One region of the Cellulosimicrobium sp. TH-20 genome, then DNA from elsewhere that is predicted to be linked to it. Evidence: riboswitches for the same ligand, from Rfam matches in the RefSeq annotation. Region 1 holds a riboswitch; the other holds the start of a gene.
The links. Region 1 has a riboswitch for thiamine pyrophosphate ahead of B8281_RS13535 (ECF transporter S component). Riboswitches for the same ligand answer to the same signal wherever they lie in the genome.
Positions count from the first base shown of each region.

Region 2: another riboswitch for thiamine pyrophosphate. It lies ahead of B8281_RS08300 (TenA family protein); the one in region 1 lies ahead of B8281_RS13535 (ECF transporter S component).

Region 1 is NZ_CP020857.1:3,052,470-3,058,189, forward strand. Features, by position in the region: gene B8281_RS13525 (Rv2578c family radical SAM protein) at 1-1,622, opposite strand, end outside; gene B8281_RS13530 (hypothetical protein) at 1,666-2,103, opposite strand; TPP riboswitch at 2,248-2,366, shown strand; gene B8281_RS13535 (ECF transporter S component) at 2,472-3,176, shown strand; gene B8281_RS13540 (ABC transporter ATP-binding protein) at 3,169-5,019, shown strand; gene B8281_RS13545 (energy-coupling factor transporter transmembrane protein EcfT) at 5,016-5,720, shown strand, end outside.
Region 2 is NZ_CP020857.1:1,861,288-1,867,007, forward strand. Features, by position in the region: gene B8281_RS08275 (hypothetical protein) at 1-496, shown strand, start outside; gene B8281_RS08280 (NAD(P)/FAD-dependent oxidoreductase) at 688-2,178, shown strand; tRNA gene B8281_RS08285 (tRNA-Leu) at 2,331-2,407, shown strand; gene B8281_RS08290 (glyoxalase/bleomycin resistance/extradiol dioxygenase family protein) at 2,450-2,845, opposite strand; gene B8281_RS08295 (VOC family protein) at 2,930-3,856, opposite strand; TPP riboswitch at 3,943-4,071, shown strand; gene B8281_RS08300 (TenA family protein) at 4,062-4,814, shown strand; gene B8281_RS20035 (helix-turn-helix domain-containing protein) at 4,928-5,410, shown strand; gene B8281_RS08310 (DUF6882 domain-containing protein) at 5,478-5,720, shown strand, end outside.

The sequences.
Region 1 (5,720 bases):
ACGTCGAGCCCGCCGCCGTCCACCGGCATGCCCGCGAGCGCCCCGCCGTGGCCGTGGCGCGCGTCCTGCGGCGCCGGGTCGACGGCGAGGCTGCCGGCCGGGTAGGCGCCGTCCGTCGGCGGTCCTGACCGGCGTCGCCGGTCGCCGGGCTCGCCGCGGCGGAACCGCCCCTCGACGCCCGCGGGGCCGCGGTGCCCCGCGACGGCGAACCCGCGCGCCTCGAGCATCGGCCGCACCCGGTCCCACAGCCAGGACCGGTACGCCGTCGAGGCGTACGTGCCGCGGCCGTACACGCGCTCGTACCCGGGGACGAGCCGCGGGTGCTCGCGCGCGAGCCAGCCCATGTACCACTCGCGAGTGCCGGGCTTGAGGTGCAGCGGCAGCACCGTGACGCCGGTCGCGCCCGCGTCCTTGACGGCGTCGAGCAGCTCGGTGAGCGCGCGGGTCGAGTCGGTGAGCCACGGCAGCACGGGAGCGACCATGACGCCGCACGGCAGACCGGCCTCCCGGACCGTGCGGACGAGCTCGAGCCGCGCACGCGGCGAGGGCGTGCCCGGCTCCACGCTCGCCTGGAGCTCGGGGTCCAGGAGCGCGAGGGACACGCCGATCCCGACCTCGACGCGTGAGGCCGCGTCGACGAGCAGGGGCAGGTCGCGGCGCAGGAGCGTGCCCTTGGTCAGCACGGACAGTGGCGTGCCCGACCCGGCGAGCGCGTCGATGATGCCGGGCATGAGGCGGTAGCGACCCTCGGCGCGCTGGTACGGGTCGGTGTTGGTGCCGAGCGCGACGGCCTCGCGCGCCCAGGACGGGCGGGCGAGCTCGGCCCGCAGCACGTCGTCGACGTTGACCTTGACCACGACCTCCCGGTCGAAGTCCTCCCCCGCGTCGAGGTCGAGGTACTGGTGCGTGGGGCGGGCGAAGCAGTTGTGGCTCACGACCCCCGCGGCGACGAAGTCGCGCGTGCCGGTCGTGATGTCGACCAGCTCCGTCGTCTCCCCCGGCCCGTCGAGTGCTTCCAGGGAGTCGACCCGCAGCGCCTCGCCGCCGGTGACGTCCTGGCCGTCGAGGACGGGCCGCCCGTCCGCGAGCGCTGCAGCGCCCGGCCCGACGAGCACGTCGCCGAGCGCCAGGCGGGCACGGTGCCCGGCACCGCCGACGACGTGGCGCCACCCGCGCTCGGTGAGGAACCGGTGGTCGCCGCTCGCGACGAGGCGCGTGCCGTCGGCGAGGGTCACGCGGTAGGCGCGCTTGCGGGTGGTCCAGCGGTCGAGCACCCGGGTGCGCACGTAGCGCCGGTACGCGCCGTGCGGGGCGGTGCCGACGATCTCGTCGCCGACACGCAGCTCGCCGATCGGCCGTTGCGTGCCGTCGGCCAGCAGCACCGGGGTGGCGGGCGCGAGGCAGTAGGAGCACGCGTGGCTGCACCCGCGGTACGGGTTGACGGTCCACCGGAACGGCATGCGCGACATCGCCGGCACCTTGGACAGCGCGCTCTTGGCCGTGACCTCGTGGAACGTGATGCCCGCGAACTCGGGCGTGCGCACGCTGCGGACGAGGCCGACCCGCTCCAGCCCGGGGAGCGCGCCGTCGTCCGCGCCGAGCACCTGTCCGTCCCACCGCATCGCGCCATTCGAACAAACGTTCGAACGCGCTGTCAAGAACGGGTCAGCCGTCGGCGGACCACGCCTTGAGCAGCGCCAGGTTCCCGAGGGGGATGTGGTGGCCGATGCGCGGGTGGTCCAGCGCGACACCGACGACCCCGGCCGCGCCGAAGGACGCGACGTAGTCGATCGCCGCCGGCACGGGTACCCCGAGCAGCGGCACGGAGCCTGTCTCGTCGTCCGCCAGACCGAGCGCCCGGGCCGCCTCGTCCGCGCGCGCGGCGCTGCTGTAGAGGCAGATCATGGGCCCCTGGTCCGCAGCGACGGCGTACGGACGAGGCTGGTCCTCGGACCCCCGCGCGATGAAGAACCACGTGCCGAGGCGCACCGTCTGCCGCCACAGCGCGATCTGGGCCGACGTGTCGCCCGCGGGCGCGCTCCGCACGGCCTCGTCGAGGCGGTCCAGCTCGGCGACCGCGGCGGGGTCGTTGTCTCGGTTCATGCGGGCTGCCTCGTTCCTCGTGGTCGGAGCCCGTCCCCGGTCCGCGCGGGCGCCTCGTCGCCGTCACCTTCTCACGGCGGCCGGGCGTCCCGGTGGGTGAGACGCCGGGATTGTCCGGCGGGCGTCCAGGCCCTAGGGTCGGGCCGAACGCCCCCGGGGAGCGCACGAGCGCTGAGAGTGCAGGCCGGACACCCGTCCTCCTGCAGACCCGTGGAACCTGATCTGGTTCGTACCAGCGAAGGGAGCAGGGCGGACGTCACCGTCCCCTGCGCGCTCGTGCCCGCGCCCCGCGCGTGCCGTCCGCGCGGGGGCAGCGGTGGCGCGCCGTCGTGCACCCCTCGCCCCGGGGGCCCGACGGAGGGAACCGCATGACCGAGCCCCGCACCACGCCGCCCCGGGCGACCCCGCCCACCGCCACGTCCGACGGCCGGCCCGACGAGGCGCGCCCCGCGCCCGCCCCCCGGGACCGCGCCGTCGCCGCTCCCCCGAGCCGTGCCCGACGCCGCGGCCTCACCCTCCACGAGACGGTCCTCGTCGCCGTGCTGGGGGTCGTGTTCGGGTTCGTCTACTGGGCGTTCGTGCAGCTCTGGGCCCCGCTCCAGCTCGCCATGGGCCCGCTCGCGGACCTCGCCGCCAACGTGCTCGCGGGCGCGTGGATCGTCGTCGGCCCGCTCGCGACGTACATCGTGCGCAAGCCGGGCGTCGGCATCCTCACCGAGACGCTCGCGGCGCTCGTCGAGGTGGTCTTCCTCGCGTCGCCCGCCGGCCCGCTGCTCGTCCTCGTGGGGCTCGTCCAGGGCGTGGGTGCCGAGATCCCCTTCGCCCTCACCCGGTACCGCCGCTACGGCTGGTGGGTCTTCGTCGCGTCGGGCGTCAGCGCGGCGCTCGTCACGTACGCGTTCAACGCGGTCCGCTTCGGCTGGCTCGGGCAGGACTACGCGATGCTCCGGCTCGGCGTGCAGGTCGTCTCGTGCGTCGTGCTGTGCGGGATCGCGGCGCGCCTCCTCGGCGACGCCCTCGCCCGCACCGGCGCGCTCGACGCCTTCGCGATCGGGGCTGACCGCCGTGGCTGAGGCACCGACCGCCGCACCGGACGTCACGCCGGACGCCGTGCCCGGCGACCTGCCCGACGCCGTCGCCGCCGCCGGCCTGACCGTCACCGTGGGCCACGACGGCACGCGCGTGCTCGACGACCTCACCCTCACCGTCCCCGCGGGCACCGGGCTGCTCGTGCTCGGCCCCTCGGGCTGCGGGAAGTCCACGCTGCTGCGCGCGCTCGTCGGCGTCGTGCCCCACACGCTGCCGGGCTCCGTCGCGGGGGACCTCCGCGTGACGGGCGTCGACCCGCGCGACACGACCCCGGCGGCGCTCGCCGCGCGTGTCGGCCTCGTCCAGCAGCGGCCGGGCGACCAGCTCTGCCTCGCCCGCGTCGACGACGAGCTGCGGTTCGCGCTCGAGAACCGGGCCGCGGACCCGCGCACGATGGACGCCCGCGCCGCCACCGCGCTCGCCGCCGTCGGTGCGGACCACCTGCACGACCGGCCGACCCACGCGCTGTCGGGGGGCGAGGCGCAGCGCGTCGCCCTCGCGGCGGCGCTCGTCGCCGACCCCGAGCTCGTGGTCCTCGACGAGCCGACGGCGTTCCTCGACCCGGCCGCGGCGCACGAGGTCGGGACGCTCGTGGGCGGGCTCGTCCGGGCGCCCGGACGGGACGCGCCCGACACCCCCGGCCGGTCGGTCGTGCTCGTCGAGCACCGCCTCGACGACGTCGGGACGCTCCCCGACGCGACGCTCGTGCTCGACGACACCGGCCGCGTCGTCGCGCACGGCCCCACGACCGCCGTCCTGCGCGCGCACGCCGCCACGCTCGCCGCGCTCGGGTGCTGGCTGCCGCTCGACGTCCGGCTCCGGCAGGCAGGGGCCCCGGGCACGCTCGGCGCGCCCGCGACCGACGCCTGGCTCGTCGACCTCGCGCGCACCGCCCCCCGCACCGTCGACCCCCGCACCGTCGACCCCCGTGACGCGGACCCCCGTGACGCGGACGCCGGCCCGGCGGCGCCCGGCCCGGTCGCCTTGCGTGCCCGTCGCCTCGCGGTGCACCGCGCCGCGGCAGGCCGCCGAGGGCGCGGGCGGGACGAGACGCCGGTGGTGCGCGACGTCGACCTCGACGTGCGCGCGGGCGAGGTGCTCGCGGTGGTGGGGCCGAACGGCGGCGGCAAGTCGACCCTCCTGCGCGGGCTGGCGGGACTCGAACGGACCACGGGCGAGGTCACGACGGCGCCCGGCTCGCCCGTCGCGATGGTGTTCCAGGACCCGGAGCACCAACTCCTCGCGCGCACGGTCCTCGACGAGGTCGCCTGGTCGGCCCGGCTCGCGCGGCTCGACGACGTCGACGGACGCGTCGCGCGCACCCTCGACGCGTTCGCCCTCACGCACCTCGCCGACGCGAACCCGTACCGGCTCTCCGGCGGCGAGCAGCGGCGACTGTCCCTCGCGACGGCGACGGTGCTCGACCCACCCGTCCTCCTCGCCGACGAGCCCACGTCGGGGCTCGACCGCTCCCAGGCGGACGCCGTCGCCCACGCGCTGCGCGAGCGCGCCGACGCGGGCGGCGCGGTGGTCGTCGTCACGCACGACCTCGCGCTCGTCGCGGCCCTCGCCGACCGTGTCGCCGTCGTCGTCGGCGGCCGGCTCGTGGCGCTCGGGCCGCCCGCCACCGTGCTGGCCGACGACGCGCTGTGCCGGCGCGCCCGCCTGCGCCGTCCTCCCCTGCTCGCGTGGTGGGCCCGCACGGGCCGCCGCCACGGCGTGGACCCGGGCGCGCTCGTCCGGGCGCTCGACGCCGCCTCGGGCACCGCCGTCGCGGCCGAACCCGCAGTGACCGCGCCCGCAGCCCTCGCGGAGGTCGCCCCGTGAGCGCGCCGCACAGCACGCCCCTCGGGCGCTGGAACCCGACGGTCAAGCTGGCGACCGTCCTCGTCGTGTCGACGGGTGCGCTGCTCGTCACCGACCCGTACACCCCCGCGATCGGGTGGGTGCTCACGGTCGCGGCGCTGCTGGTCGCGGGACGCGTCCCGGTGCGCACGTTCGCCCTGGCGCACGTGCCCTTCCTGGTGTTCGCGACCAGCCTGCTGGTCGTCAACGTCGCCACCCGGCCCGGCGGCGACCCGGTCGACCTGGGCCCGGTCACCGTCGGCTCCGACGGCCTGACGATCGGCGCCGGGCTCGCCGTGCGCACGCTGCTCGTCGGCGCACTCTCGCTCACGGTCGCGGTGACGACCGACCCGGTGCGCCTCATGACGAGCCTCCACCAGCACGGGCGGCTGCCCCTGACGTGGACGTACGCGGTGCTCGCGGCCCACCGGCTGCTCGTCGAGCTGCCCGACGCCTGGCACACGATCCGCTGCGCGCAGGCCGTGCGCGACCCGCGGCGGCGCCCCGGCACGCTCCCCCGGTCCCCCCGCGCGCTCGGCACCGCGGCGTTCGCCCTCCTCGTCGGCGCCGTGCGCCGGTCCGAGCGCCTGACCGTGGCGCTCGAGTCGCGGGGCTTGGGGTCGGGTCCGCGCACCACCGCGCGGCCCGTCCCGCTCGGCGTGCCCGACGTCGTCGCCGCGGTC
Region 2 (5,720 bases), 1.2 Mb from region 1:
GTCCAACCTCTTCGTCTACGACGCGGCGGGCGAGCCGCTCCGCGACGTCCAGGTCTTCGACGACCGCGGCCGCCAGGTCCGCACGATCACCGAGGAAGGTGCCTCCGGGGCGTGGGCGGTGCCCGACGTCGAGGGCACGTGGTACTTCCAGCCCGCCCTGGCGACGGACGGGCGCGAGCGGTGGAACGTCTACCCGCTGCGCGCGGTCGCCGAGGAGGACGTCGAGTACCCCGAGGGCGACGGCCGCCCCGTCCCGGCGACGGGGACGCGCACGCGCGACATGCCGTGGCCGTTCCTCCAGGCGCCGACCGCGGTGCCGTCGAGCGTGGGGGCGGGGGAGACGTCGTCGGGCACGGGCGGGGCCAGCGACGCGCCGGCCGACGAGCCGGCCGAGGGTGACCCGGCGCCGTCGCAGGAGGCCCCCGCGACCCCGCCCGCGGGCGGGGTGCCGCCCGCACCGACCGGCCCGACGCCCGTCGTCGGCGCGATCGGCTGACCGGCAGGCCCGGGGTGGTGCGCCGACGGCGGACGGCGGCGCACCACCCCGGTCCCGGGCCCTGCGGAATGTCGCCTCTGCCCGCGTGTGCCCGCCTCTGCCCCCGTCCGTCCGCGCGGCGTGGGGCGCGTCACGCCCGTCAGGCGGACGCTCCGGCTCGCCTGTGCCGCAACCGGTAATACTCTGGAACCATGCCTCAGAATGACCTGACCTCGGTCAGCCGTGCCCAGACCGCTTCGCCGCGGCCCCGCAAGGTGCCCCGCGTCGTCGTCCTCGGCGGCGGCTCCGTGGGTCTGTACGCCGCCCGCCGGCTGCGCAAGAAGCTCGGTCGCCGCGAGGCGGCGATCGTCGTCGTCGACCCGCGCCCGTACATGACGTACGCGCCGTTCCTCCCCGAGGCGGCCGCGGGCTCGATCGACGGCCGCGACGTCGTCGCGCCGCACCGCCGTGCGCTCAAGGGCGTCGACGTGCTCCAGGGCAAGGTCGTCTCGATCGACCACACGGACCGCCGCGTGACGATCCACCCGGAGGAGGGTGACGACTACTCGGTCACGTACGACCACCTGATCGTCGGCCTCGGCTCGGTGTCGCGCACGCTGCCCATCCCGGGCCTGGCGGAGAACGCGATCGGCTTCAAGAACGTGGAGGAGGCCATCGCGGTCCGCAACCACGTGCTCAACCGCATGGACGTCGCGTCGTCCACGTGGGACGAGAAGCTGCGTCGCCGCATGCTCACGTTCACGTTCGTCGGCGGCGGGTTCGCGGGCATCGAGGCGCTCGCCGAGATCGAGGACATGGCCCGCTACGCGACGCGCAACTACGCGACGATCGAGGAGAAGGACCTCCGCTTCGTCATGATCGAGGGCGCGGGCCGCATCCTGCCCGAGCTGAGCGAGCCCATGGCGCAGTACGCGCTCGACGAGCTCAAGAAGCGCGGCATCGAGTTCCACCTCAGCACGTTCCTGTCGTCGTGCGTGGACGGCCACGTCGTCACGTCGACCGGGGTCGAGTTCGACTCCGACACGATCGTGTGGACCGCGGGCGTCAAGGCGAACCCGGTCCTCAAGGAGTCGTCCGACCTCCCCGTCGACAAGCTGGGCCGCATCACCGTGCTGCCGACGCTCCAGGTCGCGGACGCCGACGGCAACGTCGTGCCGAACGCGTGGGCCGCGGGCGACTGCGCCGCCGTCCCGGACGTGCTGAACCCGGGCAAGTTCTGCCCGCCGAACGCGCAGCACGCCATCCGCGAGGCCACGCGCCTCGCCGACAACCTCGCGCTCGAGCTGCACAGCGAGCCGCCGGTCGAGTACCGCCACAAGAGCGTCGGTACGGTCGCGTCGCTGGGCCTGTACAAGGGCGTCGCGGAGCTGTTCGGCGTGTTCAAGCTCCGCGGGACGCTCGCGTGGCTCATGCACCGCAGCTACCACGTCATGGCGATGCCGACGGGGAACCGCAAGATCCGCATCTTCATCGGCTGGATCGGCCAGTTCCTCATGGGCCGCGAGCTCGTGTCGCTCGGCTCGCTGCACGACCCGCGCGCGGAGTTCCGCGCCGCGTCCGTCCCGCCCAAGAAGGACGGCGACCCGGTCAAGCAGACCGCGCAGGGCTCGGCGGCCGCGGCGGAGTCCGGTGCGGGCACCGTCGACGCCGACGACCGGACGCCGGCGGCGAAGGCCTCCTGAGGTCGCGGCCGGGCCCCGGCCCGGCCGTCGTGCCCGACGACGAGGGGCGAGCCGCGCGTGCGGCTCGCCCCTCGTCGCGTCCAGGTCCCGGGCGGGCGGCCGTCGTGCCGACGGGCCCGGAGAGCGCCGCGCGCGCGGTAGATTCGGCCCGCGCCCCCATGGCCCAACTGGCAGAGGCGGCCGGCTTAAACCCGGCGTGTTCCGGGTTCGAGTCCCGGTGGGGGCACCATGCCGACGGGCGGTCGGCTCCGAGGCGCCAGGCCTCCCCGGGCTAGGACAGCCCCGTCGGGCCCTCCGGCTTGGCCGGGAGAGCGGCCTCCTGGCCGAGGATCACGACGGTGCCGTCCGGGTCCTGTACGCGCGCGACGCGCTCGCCCCACGGCTGGTCCGCGGGCGGCTCCAGGACGGGCACGCCCGCGGCCGCGAGGTGCTCGACGGCGCGGTCGCAGTCGTCGACGTCCACCCACAGCACGACGCGGGTGTCCGCCGGAGGCGGGTCGCCCTGCCCGAGCCCGAGCGGCGACCGGCCCACGCGCACGCTCACGTAGACGGGCGGGCCGTCGTCGGGGAACGCGTACTCGACCGTCCCGCGCAGCAGGTCGCGGTAGAAGCCGAGGGACCGGTCGAGGTCGGCCACGGTGAGGACGGGGAAGAGGCTGCGGAACACGGTCGCTCCTCGGTGCGCTCGGCGGGTCCTCCCATCGTGCGCCTCGTGCCCCGGCCGCGCGCCCCGTGCCCGGGGCGCCGCGCCTCAGCGCGCGAGCAGCTCCTCGGTCGTGGTGCCGGGGACGGACAGCGTCACGCGCGTGCCCCACGGGTCGTGCACGACGACGGAGCGGCCGTCGTCCGCGTGCTCCAGCCCGCGGGCACGGAGGCGCGCGACGAGCGCGTCGAGGTCCTCGCGGCCCGGCACCGTGACGGCGACGTCGCCGAGCCCGAGGCTCGCGGCGCGGGGCCCGGCGCCCGCGCTGTTCCACACGTTCATCGCGACGTGGTGGTGGTACCCGCCCGCGGACGCGAAGAGCGCCCCGCTGTACCCGGTGAGCGTCGCCTCGAAGCCGACGGCGTCGACGTAGAAGGCGTGGGCGGTCGCGACGTCGCCCACCTGCAGGTGCACGTGACCGACGCGGCCCGCGAGCGAGGGGCCGGCGTCGAACGTCTCCTGGTCGAGGTGCGTGCGCAGGTAGGCGTTCGGGTCGAGGAACGTCGTCGTCATGAGGATCTGACCGTGCTCGCGCACCCACGTCTCGCGGGGGCGGTCGGTGTAGAGCTCGACGCCGTTGCCCTCGGGGTCGGTGAAGTAGAACGCCTCGCTGACGAGGTGGTCGCTCGACCCGACGAAGGTGCCGCGGCGGTCCTGCGCGGCGCGGTAGACGGTCGCGGCTAGGCTCGGGCCGTCGTCGAACAGGAAGGCCGTGTGGAACAGGCCGGCCTGGCGCGGGTCGACGGGCGGCAGCCCGGGCGTGTGCACGAGGCGCAGCATGGGCGTGCGGCCGCGGCCCAGCACACGGTGCACCTCGGCGCCGCGCGACCGCTCCTCGAGCGGGGCGAGGGCGAACGCGCCCGTGTAGTACGAGGTCATGAGCTCGAGGTCGCCCACGCGCAGCGTGACGGCGTCCATGCTCGTGGACGGGGACAGGAGGCGGTCGGTCGGCGCGCCCGGCGTGCTCGTGGTCATGTCTTCTCCAACTTGTTGTCGCTACAACTATATTCCCACACCGTGGCGAGGGCTCCCGCACCGGCGCCGTCCTTGCTAGGGTCGGCGCGAACCACGCGGGGCGTCCCGCCCGGGCCACGGCCCGGGCCGAGGGACTGAGACGAGCGGTACGGCCGCCCGGACCCGTCGAACCTGATCTCGCTAGCACGAGCGGAGGAACGTGGGCATGACGACGCCTGCTGCCATCACCCTGAACCCTGTCCTCGCGGACGACCCGACCGCGCTCGTCCGGCAGGAGGAGACCGGCTTCACCGCCGACCTCGCCCGCCGGTACGCGGACCTCTTCGAGACGTTCTACGACCACCCCTTCCTGGCCGGGCTGCGCGACGGCTCCGTCGAGCCCGCCGCGGTCCGCCACTACGTGGGCCAGGACCACCAGTACCTCACGGCCTACCTGCGCTGCTACGGCCTCGGCATGGCCCTCGCGCCCGACCGGTCGTGGGCGGCCTACTTCCACGACAAGGCCGGCTTCCTCCTCGACGACGAGTCGCACGCGCACCACGCGATGTGCGACTTCCTCGGCGTGACGTACGAGGAGGCGCAGACGCACCGCCTCGCGCCCAGCGCGCAGGCCTACGTCGACCACATGACGGCGGCCGGCCGCGACTCGCTCGGCGTGCTGCTCGCCGCGCTGCTGCCGTGCCCGTGGACCTACATCTGGTCCGCGCGGCGCTTCTGGCTCGGCGAGCGCGAGACGACGCCCGGCGCCCTCGGCGACGACCACCCGCTCGCGGGCTGGTGGCAGTTCTACGCGGCCGAGCGCACCGAGGACGTCCTCACGGACCTGCGCGCCCGCCTCGACGCGCTCGCCGCGGACGCGGGCGAGGCGGAGCGCGCGCGCATGGAGCGCGCGTTCGAGCTGAGCTGCCGCCACGAGATCCGCTTCTGGCAGATGGCCTGGTCGCTCGAGCGCTGGTGACCCGTCCGGCCGGGCGCGCGGCCGGCGTCGCGCCGTGCGCCCGGCCTTACGCCAGCAGCAGATACCCACCCGGGTGCCTCGGCACCCGGGTGGGCCGCGGGTAGCGTGAACGCATGGACGCGACGAGCGCGGTGCCGGGCACGCTGCCGGACGTGGTGCCGGACGGGGTGACGCCGAGCCCCCGCTCCCGGGCGGGCGGACGGGCGGAGCCCCTCCTGCGCCACGTCATCGGGGGGATCCTGCGGCGGGCGCGGCTCGCGCAGGGGCGCACGCTCGTCGACGTCGCGGCCGCCGCGCGCGTCTCCACCGCCTACCTGTCCGAGGTGGAGCGCGGGCGCAAGGAGGCGTCGTCCGAGGTCCTCGCCGCCGTGTGCGGCGCCCTCGGCCTGCGCCTCGTCGACCTCGTCGCCCGCACGGGCGAGGAGCTGCGGCCGCTCGCGCCCGTCCGCGTGCTGTCCTCCGCGCGAGAGCGCGGTGCCCTCTCCGCGCCACGGCACGTCGCCCCGGTGGGCGAGCCCGTGCGGGACCTCCCCGTCGCCGAGACGCTCCGACGTCCGACGGCGCGCGCCGGCGACGTCCTGCTCCTCGCGGCCTGAGCGGCGGTCCCGTCGCACCGCGTGTCGTGCGGGGGCCGGGCGCCGTGCGCGCCGCTACCGTCGGTCCATGACGGAGCCGCAGACCGCGCACGGCACGGCAGCCCAGGACGTCCCGGCCCTCCAGGACCTCGTCGACGACGCCGCGTTCCTCTCCCACGAGCACCAGCTCCACCTGACGGACCTCCACGGCGACGACGCCTGGGCCGCGGACCTGACCACCGGGGTCTTCACCTTCACCGCGCCCGACGGCGGGACCGCGACGTGCCGCCTCCAGTTCCTCGGCACGGCCGCGCCCGGGCCGGGCACGTGG